Linked DNA regions of Rhodoligotrophos appendicifer. The protein of the gene in region 1 interacts with the protein of each later gene in a pairwise test. Links are inferred from orthologs where the notes say so. Each region holds a gene or a part of one and is shown on either strand. Other genes may lie near its edges.

Region 1 (6,432 bases):
GTCAAGGAGGCGATGGTGCTGCAAAGAGTGTCCAGCGGCGACCTTGATATTAATGTGCAGACACCCAATCAGGCGATCCCGGTGGCCTTCGACCGTCGGCTAATAACGCAGGCTGTGACCAATCTGGTGAAGAATGCCAGAGAAGCGGTTGAGGCGCGTATTCAGCAGGATCCTCGCCACAAGGGCCGGATCGAAGTCTCAGTCGAGAGCTGTGGCGAGAATGTGATTATCAACGTGGCGGACAATGGCATCGGATTGCCCAAGGACAATCGTCAGCGGCTTCTGGAGCCATATATGACGACCAGGGCAAAAGGCACCGGCCTTGGCTTGGCCATTGTTAAGCGCATTATGGAAGAGCATGCCGGACAGGTGTCTCTTTCGGACGCATCAGCAGAATTCGATGGTGGCGCCTTGGTGCGTTTGATTCTGCCTGCCCTGGGAACGCCCTCGGCTCAGGCAGGCGAACAAACCGGTGATGGCCCACCGGCAGCGAATAAATATGAGCAGACGCCTGTCGCGCCGCAAGCGCCGACGGCAGATCTGCGAGCCTCGGAGGTCGAGGCGCATGAGCGGAGAGAGGGCGTAGGGGTGGTCAACAATGAAATTGAAAACAAGAGGGAACCGTAGATGGCTTCGGATATTCTCATCGTCGACGACGAGGCCGACATCCGCAATCTCATTGCCGGCATTCTTGAAGATGAAGGGTATGAAGCGCGTTTGGCGCATGACAGTGATAGCGCTCTGGCTGCCATTCAGAGCCGTCGCCCGTCTCTGATCGTACTGGATATCTGGTTACAAGGATCAAAGCTGGACGGTCTCGATCTTCTGATCGTGATCAAGAAAAATCATCCAGAAGTGCCCGTTGTCATCATTTCCGGTCACGGCAATATTGAGACAGCCGTTTCCGCCATTAAGCGCGGTGCTTATGAATACATCGAAAAGCCGTTCAAGGCGGACCGCCTGATTCTGGTCGTGGGAAGGGCGCTTGAGGCCTCGCGCTTGCGCCGCGAGAATGAGGAGCTGAAGGAGCGGGCAGGGGCCCTGGCGGAATTGATCGGCGAATCCGCTGTGATGCGCCAGTTGCGCCAGTTGGTGAAGAAAGTGGCGCCGACCAATAGTAGAGTCCTTATCGCGGGCCCCCTTGGCTCAGGCAAGGAACTTACGGCGCGTGTACTGCACACTTGGTCCCACCGCACAGACGGGCCTTTTGTCATCTTGTCCGCAGCAACAATGGCGCCGGAGCGAATGGAGGAAGAGCTTTTCGGGGTGGAGAACACAGATGGCTCCCTCGCCCGTATAGGGGCATTCGAAGAGGCTCATGGCGGCACGCTCTTCATCGACGAGGTCGCCGATATGCCCATAGAGACTCAGGGCAAGATACTGCGGGTTCTGGTCGACCAGACGTTTCTGCGCGTCGGCGGCTCGAACCGCGTTAAAGTCGATGTCCGTATCGTTTCCTCCACCTGCAGGGATCTGCCCCGCATGATTGAGCAGGGATTGCTCCGCGAGGATCTCTATCATCGTCTAAATGTGGTGCCGATACGCCTGCCTGCGCTCGGGGAAAGGCGCGATGATATTCCAGCTCTGATTTCACACTTCATTCGCCAGTATTCATCGATATCAGGGCAACCGATGCGCGATGTTTCTGATGACGCGCTGGCTATTTTGCAGACGCTTGACTGGCCGGGAAACGTCCGGCAGCTAAGGAACAATGTCGAACGGCTCATGATATTGGCGGGCGGCGAGCCAGGAACCGAGATCACTGCCTCGATGCTGCCGAGCGAGCTTGGCGGGTTCATGCCGCCGTTGGCCAATGGCAATGGTGCCGAACAACTGATGTCCTTGCCGCTTCGTGAAGCGCGCGAAATATTTGAACGCGAGTATCTAGCTGCGCAAATCGCTCGCTTTGGCGGCAACATCTCAAAGACGGCAGCCTTTGTCGGAATGGAGCGCTCAGCTCTTCATCGGAAGCTCAAGCTTTTGGGGGTAGGGGAAAAGGCGATGGAGCTCCATTAGCTTTGGACCGTATGTAATTTGAACGGGACAGTTGCCCGGGCGTCATCGCACAAGGCCAGCAGAAATCTATGAAGATCATTATCTGCGGGGCAGGGCAGGTGGGTCGTGGCATCGCCGAGCGGCTGGCCCGGGAGGACAACGATGTCACCATTATCGATGTCTCCCCTAAACTGATCCAGGCGGTAACGGACGCGCTAGACGTGCGTGGCTTCGTTGGCCACGGCTCCCATCCTGACATTCTTGAGCAGGCGGGAGCGCGTGATGCGGACATGATCATTGCCGTGACCATGGTCGATGAAGTCAACATGATGGCGTGCCAGATCGCGCATTCACTGTTTGATATTCCAACCAAGATCGCTCGAGTGAGAGCACAAACGTACCTTGATCCGAAATGGCGGACGCTCTACTCCCGTTCGAACCTTCCGATCGACGTGATCATCTCTCCGGAAACAGCCGTGGGCGAGATGGTTCTACGCCGGCTTAACTTGCCAGGCGCCTTCGAAGCCGTTCACTTCGTCGAAGAACAGGTCATCGCGATGGCGATCCGGCTGCGTGACAATTGTCCCGTGGTTGACACACCTTTGCGTCAGCTAACCGAGCTTTTTCCAGACCTCCAAGCCACAGTGGTCAGCATTGTTCGGAACGGTAAGCTTTTTGTTCCCCACGGCACCGACCAGATGCTTATCGGAGATGACATTTATGTAATTGCCGACCGCAGCCAAGCTGAACGTGTTCTGGGCCTGTTCGGGCATGAGGAAAAGCCAGCCCGCCGCGTTGTCATCGCCGGCGGAGGAAATATTGGCCTCTATGTTGCGACCAAGCTCGAAGAGCGCCAGGGGCGGGGCGTTCATGTGAAAATCATCGAGATCAACAGAGAGCGAGCAAGCTTGATCGCAGAAGACCTGCAGCGAACACTGGTCCTGCATGGAAGTTCTATGGAGCAGGAATTGCTGCGTGAAGCTGGAGCCCAAGAGGCTGACGCTTTTGTCGCGCTCACCAATGACGACAAGGTCAATATCTTGTCGGCGGTATTGGCAAAGCATGAAGGCGCCCAGCAAAGCTTCTGTCTGGTCTCCAGCCCAGATTTCAATCCCGTACTCAACACATTCGGCATCGATGCCTATATCAGTCCGCGGGCAGTGACCGTCTCAAGCATACTGCGCCACGTTCGTAGGGGGCGCATCCGTGGCGTCCATCCGGTCCAAAACGGGGAGGGCGAGGTGCTTGAGGTGGAGGCCCTCGAGACCTCTCCAGTGGTGGGCAAGCCCCTACGCGAGGCGGATCTGCCCGACGGTGTTCGGATCGGCGCAATCGTGCGGAACGGGAAGGTTTCGATTCCAAACGGCGCGACCGAAATCAAGCCTCGCGACCGCATTGTTATATTCGCTCTGGCCGGCATGGTGAGGGACGTTGAACATCTTTTCCGCGTGAGCCTCGAATATTTCTGATGCAGCACTCCTGTGGCTTCACAGACACTGTTGCTCGTCGTCGACCCGTCCTATGTATGTTAGCGTCTTGATGGGGCTTTGCCCCAATGCCGACAGGCTTTTGGCCTAAGGCTCGAGACTAGGACGAGCCGCGTGTGTGTGTGCGGCATCCGTCTTCAACATTATGCGGGAACGACAATGGCCTCAGAAAAACAGCAAAACCTGCAAGATATCTTCCTGAACAAAGTTCGGAAAGAACATGTCCCTTTGACCATTTTCCTGGTCAACGGGGTGAAGCTTCAAGGGGTGATCGTTTGGTTCGATAATTTCTGCGTCTTGCTGCGGCGGGACGGGCTTTCCCAGCTCGTTTACAAGCATGCAATTTCAACCATCATGCCCAGTGCTCCGATCAAACTTTACGAGGAAAACGGCGGTAGTGACGATTAAGGGCGAAATGCGAGAAACTGGAGATAGGCGGATTGCGCCCATCTCCTTTCAGGTCGAAGAAAGTTCGGCGACCCGTGCCTATCTGGTGCATGTGGGATTTCGCCGCCGTCCAGGTGCCGTCCTCGGTAGCGAGTCACTGATTCTGCGGGAGGAGGACGAGCGCCTGGAAGAAGCGCATGGGTTGGCGCTGGCCATCGACCTCGAAGTCCAGGGCATGATCTCCGTGATCCTGACAAAGGCGACGCCGGCCACTTTGATTGGCGGTGGTAAAGTCGAGGAGATCGCCGCTGAGCTGAAAGAGCTTGAAGTCGAGCTGGTTGTGGTGAACGCCTCCCTCACGCCTGTGCAACAACGAAATCTCGAACGCGCCTGGAACGCCAAGGTGCTCGATCGCACAGGCCTTATCCTCGAGATTTTCGGCCGCCGGGCGAGGACCCGGGAAGGGCGGATGCAGGTGGAGCTTGCCCATCTCACCTATCAAAAGAGCCGCCTAGTCCGGTCATGGACCCATCTGGAACGGCAACGTGGTGGCTTCGGCTTTCTCGGTGGTCCGGGTGAAACTCAAATCGAAGCCGATCGTCGGGTGATCCAGGACCGCATCGTCAAGATTAAGGTTGAACTGGAAAAGGTGAAGCGTCGCCGTGAGTTGCATCGTGAGAACAGACGCCGGGTCCCTTATCCGATTGTCGCCCTGGTCGGCTATACTAATGCGGGCAAATCCACCCTGTTCAATCAGTTGACCAAGGCTGGAGTTCTGGCTGAAAATATGCTCTTCGCCACGTTGGATCCGACGATGCGACAGCTGAAGCTGCCGCATGGCCGTATGGTGATCCTGTCTGACACGGTTGGTTTTATTTCTGAGTTGCCGACAGATCTGGTAGCGGCATTTCGAGCGACTCTTGAAGAAGTCCTGGAAGCAACATTCATCCTTCACGTCCGTGACATCAGCCATCCGGAAAGCGATGCGCAGGCGGCGGATGTCCTGCAGGTTCTGACCACCCTAGGGCTTGGTGAAGAACGCCGGTCTCATATCACTGAAATTTGGAACAAGATCGACCTGCTGACCCCAGAAGACCGGGCTGCCGTGCAAAATCAGGCGGAGCGCCGTGACGATGTCATTCTTGTTTCTGCCGTAACCGGGGAGGGGGTGCCCAGTCTCCTTGCCGCTGTGGAGCACCGGCTGGCGGAAGCGGCCAAAACCTATTCCTTGTCACTGAAGGGAGAGGATGGTGCTGCGTTGTCCTGGCTTTACGAGACGGGAGAGGTGCTGGAGCGCCGAGAAGCTGAGGATGGCAGCATTGCCTTGATCGTGCGCGTGCCCGCAGAAAAGTCAGAGGTTTTGCGCAGCCGTTACGCGGATGCTTTGTCGGCGCCTGTCGAAATGCCCATGAGCTGACTACAAACCCTTGCTCTTTGCCTCGTCCCACAATCGATCCAGGCCATCGAGCCCCACAGTTTCGAGCTCTTGTCCACTGGCCTTCACACTCTGCTCTATGTGATTGAAGCGCCTAATGAACTTAGCGTTTGCCGACCGCAGAGCGCCCTCAGGATTGATCTCGAGGTGTCGAGCGATATTGGCGATCACGAACAAAAGATCACCTAGCTCCTCGGCAATGTGGGCTTTATCGGTCCCCTCGGCTACAGCGTCCTTGAGTTCCACGATCTCTTCTTCGACTTTCGCAAACACCGGCTCGAGATTGGGCCAATCGAACCCGACCCGTGCCGCGCGCGACTGCAGCTTCACGGCGCGTGTCAAACCGGGGAGGGCCACAGGGATGTCGGCCAAAAGGCTGCTAGAGGTGTCTCCGCCGCCTTCCGTCCTTGCCGACCGTTCGGATGCCTTGATGCCTTCCCACATTCCCTTCACGGCTACGGATTTGACGCCTTCCGCATCGCCAAAAACATGCGGGTGCCGCCGGATCATCTTGGTGACGATCGCTTCGATCACATCACCGAAAGAGAAACTGCCGGCTTCATCTGCCAACCGGGCGTGATAGACGACCTGCAGCTGGAGGTCGCCGAGCTCGTCGCACAAATCCTCCATGTTCAGCCGCTCGATCGCATCAGCCACCTCATAGGCTTCTTCGATTGTGTAAGGAGCGATACTCGAAAAATCTTGTTCGAGGTCCCACGGACAACCGGTCTCGGGCGTACGCAGTGCATTCATCACCGCCAGCAAGGTCTCAATGGATCGGGGATCTCCCAAAGGGTCTGTCATCTCAGAGTGTCGCATAATCTATATTATGGAAACTAAATTGGCTGTGGAGAGGTGAGGTCGAGCTGCATCCCGTCAAAGGCTGGCTCGATATGAGCTGGAAGCGACCTTCTCAGCTGCGCATAGTCCAGGTCGATATGCATATTCGTCAGCACAGCTCTTCGGGGGTGCATGCGCTCGATCCAGAGCAAGGCAGTCTCAAGATCGAAATGGGTGGGATGAGGCATCGGCCGTAAGGCATCGATGACCCAGATATCGAGATTCTCCAACGTTGCGAGGGCTGCATCCGGAATGCCATTGACGTCGGGCGTGTAAGCAAGATTTCCG
Region 2 (6,520 bases), on another replicon or contig:
GGACGACCCATCGAACGCATCCGCACGGTTCCGGTCCTTTTTTGACCGTACCGGAAACAAGTGGAATGCGAGAAGGTGAACAGGGATAAATGCGGGAGCCTGTGGGCAACTCCAACCACGTCTTGAAGCACCGATTCCCACCGTCCACTATCAAGAACAATCCTATTAGAAGATTCTTTAAGATTTGGTAAAAGCCCTTCATGTCCATCTCTCCCGCGACGCCCCAGGCGCCCTCCTCGAAAGCGTTGCTCGCGGTTCTGAGCAGCACTCCTGCCCGTCGTCGCCCCATTTGGATGATGCGGCAAGCCGGCCGCTATCTTCCCGAATATCGGGCGTTGAGAGAGCAGGCCGGCTCCTTTCTCAATCTCTGCTATAATCCGCCCTTGGCCGCCGAGGTGACGCTGCAGCCTTTGCAGCGTTTCGATCTCGATGCAGCCATCCTGTTTGCGGATATTCTCCTCATACCTCAGGCTCTCGGCGTCGACTTGACCTTTGCCGAGGGTGAAGGCCCCGTTCTGTCGACGGTGACCGATGCTGCTGGTGTCGCGGCTTTGAAGTCAGACGGAGCAGCGAGCCGGCTGTCTCCGGTCTATGAGACTGTGGAGCGCGTGGCCGCCGCCAAGGCCGACCACGTGACCCTCATTGGCTTCTGTGGCGCACCGTGGACGGTCGCGAGCTACATGATCGAGGGCCGCGGGTCGAACCGGCAGAAGGCCAGGCTGGCCGCGATCCGCGGGGAAGACTGGTTTGCTCACCTCATGGACATCGTGACGGAGGCCTCGATCGACTATCTCGTTGCCCAGCTGAAGGCCGGTGCCGAAGCTGTGCAGATCTTCGACAGTTGGGCCGGAGACCTTCCCGCCCGGCAGTTTGAGCGATGGTCCATTCAGCCGATCCAGCGCATGGTTGACGGCATTCGCGCAGCCGTTCCCGATGCCAGGATCATCGGCTTTCCCAAGGGCGTTGGCAGTGCGGCACTCTCCTTCGCGAAGGCGACGAATGTCGATGCGGTCGGCGTCGATTCCGCCGTGGCCCTGGACACCATGAAGGATCTATCCCGCCATTGCGCCGTTCAGGGGAACATCGACCCCCTCACCCTCGTCGCCGGAGGAGCCGCCCTCGACGAAGCCGTGGATGATCTGGTGGGTGCCTTGCCGCAGGACCGGCACATCGTCAATCTCGGCCATGGCATCGTGCCGGAGACCCCGATCCAGCATGTGGCGCAATTCGTCGATCGGGTGCGGCGGGGCGACCGGAGCTGATCCGTGGCAGAATGGTATCCCTGGCTCAAGGCCTTCCACATCATCTTCATGGTCAGCTGGATGGCCGGCCTGCTCTACCTCCCCCGGCTCTTCGTCTATCACTGCGGCGCGGTTGCCGGCAGCGATCAGAGCGAGACCTTCAAGATCATGGAGCGGCGCCTCTACCGGGGCATCATGGGTCCGTCGTTCATCGGGACCTGGCTTTTCGGCCTCTCCCTCGCCTATACCCTCAGTCCCGGCATCTGGTCCGATGGTTGGTTTCACATGAAGCTGACGCTCGTCATCATCATGAGCGGCGTCCATGGTTTTCTGGGCGGGCAGGTCAAGACTTTCGCCGCCGACGGAAATCGTCGCTCCGCGCGTTTCTTCAGGATTATCAACGAGGTGCCCGCCGTGATCCTCGTTATCGTGGTCATCCTGGTGGTTGTTAAGCCATTTTAAGGGGCCGACGCGTGAAACCTATTTAAATTCAGTTTGCAATTTGCTACATTGCGCAAAACCGTAAGGCAAATCACTTGCCCATGAAGCGGTGACGGTACGTAATTTCGGTACCCACTCAGCGTCTCTCCTTCCATTCGCCGAGTTCTGTAAAAGGGCGCAAACAGCGCGTTTTTCACCTTTCCGCAGTTCCTCGGACGATCCCCACTCTCTCTTTTGTTACCGGTGCACCATGACCGACCTCTCTGGACTCAAAGAAACCAAGCTTCACGAATTGAAGATGAAGCCGCCGGCAGAATTATTGACGCTCGCCGAAGAGCTCGAGATCGAGAATGCCAGTGCCCTGCGCAAGCAGGAACTGATGTTCGCGATCCTCAAGAGCCTGGCGACGCGCGATGTGGAAATCATCGGCGAAGGCGTCGTCGAAGTTCTCCAGGACGGCTTTGGGTTTCTGAGATCCCCCGATGCCAACTACCTTCCCGGACCTGACGACATCTATGTCAGTCCCAGCCAGATCCGCCGGTTCAACCTGCGCACCGGAGACACCGTCGAAGGCCAGATCAGAAGTCCGAAGGATGGCGAGCGCTATTTCGCGCTGCTGAAGGTCAACACGATCAATTTCGAAGATCCCGACCAGACCCGGCACAAGATCCATTTCGACAATCTGACGCCTCTCTATCCCGATGAGCGGCTGGAGATGGAGATCGGCGATCCCACCGTGAGGGACATGAGCTCGCGGGTCATCGGACTGGTCGCTCCTCTCGGCAAAGGCCAGCGCGGTCTCATCGTCGCTCCGCCCCGCACCGGTAAGACCGTTCTGCTGCAGAACATCGCCCATTCCATCACGACGAACCATCCCGAGGCCTACCTGATCGTGCTGCTCATCGACGAGCGGCCGGAGGAAGTCACGGACATGAAGCGCTCGGTCAAAGGCGAGGTCGTCAGCTCCACCTTCGACGAACCCGCCTCGCGGCACGTCCAGGTGGCGGAAATGGTCATCGAGAAGGCCAAGCGCCTGGTCGAGCACCGCCGTGATGTCGTCATCCTGCTGGATTCCATCACCCGGCTGGGCCGAGCCTACAACACGGTAGTGCCGTCATCGGGCAAGGTGCTGACCGGCGGTGTCGACGCCAATGCTCTCCAGCGCCCCAAGCGCTTCTTCGGCGCCGCGCGCAATATCGAAGAGGGGGGATCGCTCACCATCATCGCGACCGCACTCATCGATACCGGCAGCCGCATGGACGAGGTGATCTTCGAGGAATTCAAGGGCACTGGCAATTCGGAGCTCATCCTGGACCGCAAGGTTGCCGACAAGCGCGTGTTCCCGGCCATCGATATCGTCCGTTCCGGGACCCGGAAGGAAGAGCTTCTGGTTCGTCCCGACGAACTCAAGAGGATGTACGTCTTGCGCCGGATCCTGTCGCAGATGGGCACCGTGGATGCCATCGAGTTCCTGCTCGACAAGATCAAGCAGACCAAGAGCAATGCCGATCTGTTCTCCATGATGAACAACTAGACGGCCTCGGCTGCCCCGGGAATTGGGTGTTTATGAACCCGATCCCCGGTGGGCTGGCCGGCAGGTTATTTCGAGATGCAGGACGTCATAGCCCTCTCGCTCAGCTGTGAGGGCGCTTGATCAACGCTGCAACCTCCTCCGTTTCGGTGACCGGGAGCGAACAGGTCGTACCCCTGCAGAGATACAGGGTAGGGCGACCATCCACCATGGTCTTACCCGCGGCGGGGTGGTCCCGACCGAGCTGGCTCGTCGTCTTCAGCGTGAGGATCATACGGCTGGGGATCGACTGCGCCAACACCGCGCGTCGCAGGGAGCTCGCCTCATCAAAGTCAGAGGCGACGATGATGACCTGGGTGAGCGCCACGAGGTCTTCGAAGCCGTTCAGCATCCCGGCATGGGAGAAGATGTTGCCCACGGCGTCACCGCTGAAGGTGGCGAGAATGGCCTCGGCACGCCGGGTATGCTCGGTATGGCCGGTCGCTAGAGCAAGACGGGCCAGATTGCCGACCATCGTGGCGTTTGCATTGGGTGTGGCATCGTCGAGGGAGAGCTTCTGTCGCGTGATGAGCGCCTCCGCATCGCTGGCCGTGTAGAAATATCCGCCGTCTCGGACATCCCAATAATATGTGTTGAAGGGCTCAATCAGGTCTTCGGCATCAGCGATGAACCGGTCCTCGCCCGTCGCCTCGTAGAGCGAGAGTGCTGCCTTGATGAGGTTCGCGTAATCATCGGCGATCGCGGTATGGCGGGCATGGCCCTCCCGTAAGGAATGACGGAGTCTGCCCTCGATCCTCATCTGCGTCAGGATGACGTCGAACGCGTCGCGAGCTGCCTGGATCCAGGATGGGTTTTCGAAAGCCGCCCCGGCTTCCGCCAGAGTTGCGATCATGAGACCATTCCAATCCGCTAGAACCTTGTCGTCCCAACCGGGCCGAATACGGCCCTCCCGGGCTTTGAGGAGCACGGATCGGGCGTCCCTCAGTTGCGACTCCCGTGCGTCATCAAGGAGGGCCGGGTGATTCAGGCGATTGAGGATGGTATGTCCATCCCAATTCCCCCGTTCCGTGACATCATAGACGGAACAGAAGAGCGCGCTCATCTCAGGCGGCAGAATGGCTTCGATCTCTGCGCGCGACCAGACATAGAACTTGCCTTCGACGCCTTCGGAATCCGCATCAAGGCTGGCGGCGAACCCGCCGGAGGGTGCGATCATCTCTGAGAGCAGCCACGTCACGGTCTCCTCGATTCGGGTCCGGAACAGGTCATTGCCGGTGTCCTGCCATACCAGGATCATGAGGTCGAGGATCTGGGCATTGTCGTAGAGCATCTTTTCGAAATGCGGGACCAGCCAGGCCGCATCGACGGAGTAGCGGGAGAAGCCGCCTGCCAGATGATCATAGATCCCGCCTTGGCCCATATGGGTGAGGGTGGTGACGACGCTGTCGCGGAACCTGTCCTCCCCCCTGCGCAGATAGGCGCGCCACAGCAGGCTGAACAGCGGCACTTGTGGAAACTTCGGGGCGCCGCGCAAGCCTCCCTGGATGGGATCGGTGATGTCGACGATCTGGCTCGCCGCCTGATCGAGCAGATCCAGCGACAGGGGTGCCGGCTGTGACCGTGGCGGCGCGCGGAGGGCTGCTGCGAGCGCCTCGCTGTTATGGCGAACCTTGTCGGGCTCGGTGTGGTAGATCCGCGAGATCTCGGTCAAGACATGAGGGAAGCCCGGCCGGCCATAGCCCGACTCCGGTGGAAAATAGGTGCCGCCCCAGAATGGCTCCCCCTGCGGAGTCAGGAACATGGTGAGGGGCCATCCGCCCTGCTCGCCAAGTCGGTGCAGGGCATCCATATAGATCTTGTCGATGTCGGGCCGTTCCTCGCGATCGACCTTGATATTGACGAACCGCTCGTTCATGAGTGCCGCGATTTCTGGGTTTTCGAAGCTCTCATGGGCCATGACATGGCACCAGTGGCAGGCGGCATAGCCCACGGAGAGCAGGATCGGCCGGTCCAGCGACTGGGCAAGCGCCAAGGCGTCAGGCCCCCAGGGCATCCAATGCACCGGGTTGTCCTTGTGCTGGAGGAGATAGGGACTGGTTTCCCGGGCGAGGAGGTTGGATGACATTGGACTTTCCTGGGCTTCGTCGGAACACCCGATGGTAACGGCGAAATGCGCACATGGTGCCGGAGCTTTTGTTTCACGTGAATCCTGATCGCGCAGTGAATCGAACGGTCGACACGATCTTTGCCCCCTCTTCCGGTGCCGGACGGGCCGCAATTGCGGTTGTCCGGTTGACCGGACCTGAATGCAAGACCGTCTGTATAAGGATCTGCGGTGACGTCCCGCCCCCGCGTCGTGCGTCGCTGCGCAGAATCCGCAACCCCGATACGAGTGTCGTTATCGACCAGGCACTCGTGCTCTGGCTGCCTGGCCCCTCGACCTTTTCGGGCGAGGATATGCTTGAGCTTCACCTCCATGGCGGCCCTGCCGTCGTCGCAGCGGTGCTCCGCACTCTGACCAGTCAGCCGGGACTGAGGCCTGCGGAGGCCGGGGAGTTCAGCCGCCGCGCCTTGGACAATGGTCGGATGAGCCTCGTCGACCTTGAAGGACTGAGCGATTTGATCGCGGCAGAGACCGAGGGTCAGCGCCTTCAGGCACTGCGTCAGTCCAGTGGCGAACTCGACCGGGTCTTCGAGGGCTGGCGCGCGAGGGCCCTGGGCCTTCTGGGTCATCTGGAAGCCCATATCGATTTCGTGGACGAAGAGGGCGTGCCGGACGAGGTTGCTGCGGAAGTGCGCCGGCGCGCAGGAGAGCTTGCCCGCGACATCACCGGCTATCTCGGCGATGGCCGTGGGGGAGAGCGTTTGCGCGAGGGCTTCACCATCGTGCTTGCCGGACCGCCCAACGTCGGCAAGTCCAGCCTGATGAACCGTATCGCCAAGAGAGATGTGGCGATCGTCGCCAATCGCCCGGGAACCACCCGTGATGTCCTCGAAGTGCACCTCGATCTCAACGGTTATCCCGTCATCCTCATCGACACCGCTGGAATCCGGGACGCCGAGACGGACGAGGTTGAGGCGGAAGGAATGCGCCGGGCGAGGGACCGTATGGCTCGGGCCGATCTGACCCTCTGGGTCGAAAGTCCGGACGTGGCCCTACCCCCGCTGCCCCCGTTCGATTCGCCCGTGATCCGATTGGCAAACAAGGCCGATCTCTTTGGCCATACCGTGGATGACACGGTGATTCCTGTGTCCGCGCGGACGGGTGAGGGGCTTGATCGCCTGCTGGAGGTCATGGGCGCCTGGG

Evidence for each region.
Region 2: the proteins of hfq (region 1) and rho interact in binary tests that used the Escherichia coli proteins (3 or more experiments, as listed by UniProt). The link is inferred for Rhodoligotrophos appendicifer from one-to-one orthologs.

Annotation. Positions count from the first base shown.
Region 1 is NZ_VHKL01000007.1:296,768-303,199, reverse strand. Bases 2,424-5,265 are described here. They hold hfq (RNA chaperone Hfq), read left to right. Parts: upstream 2,424-3,641; coding sequence 3,642-3,890; downstream 3,891-5,265. Other genes in these bases: hflX (GTPase HflX), read left to right, coding at 3,898-5,265; trkA (Trk system potassium transporter TrkA), read left to right, coding at 2,424-3,464. Outside these bases: FKM97_RS17155 (sensor histidine kinase NtrY-like), read left to right, coding at 1-627; nitrogen assimilation response regulator NtrX, read left to right, coding at 628-2,016; more of trkA, read left to right, coding at 2,085-2,423; more of hflX, read left to right, coding at 5,266-5,286; mazG (nucleoside triphosphate pyrophosphohydrolase), read right to left, coding at 5,287-6,096; FKM97_RS17125 (MBL fold metallo-hydrolase), read right to left, coding at 6,141-6,432. UniProt on the Escherichia coli protein: RNA chaperone that binds small regulatory RNA (sRNAs) and mRNAs to facilitate mRNA translational regulation in response to envelope stress, environmental stress and changes in metabolite concentrations.
Region 2 is NZ_VHKL01000001.1:597,775-604,294, forward strand. What follows is about bases 1,145-4,074. They hold rho (transcription termination factor Rho), read left to right. Parts: upstream 1,145-1,932; coding sequence 1,933-3,216; downstream 3,217-4,074. Other genes in these bases: hemE (uroporphyrinogen decarboxylase), read left to right, coding at 1,145-1,262; hemJ (protoporphyrinogen oxidase HemJ), read left to right, coding at 1,266-1,703; FKM97_RS02835 (thioredoxin domain-containing protein), read right to left, coding at 3,317-4,074. Also shown: more of hemE, read left to right, coding at 201-1,144; more of FKM97_RS02835, read right to left, coding at 4,075-5,338; tRNA uridine-5-carboxymethylaminomethyl(34) synthesis GTPase MnmE, read left to right, coding at 5,416-6,520. UniProt on the Escherichia coli protein: Facilitates transcription termination by a mechanism that involves Rho binding to the nascent RNA, activation of Rho's RNA-dependent ATPase activity, and release of the mRNA from the DNA template.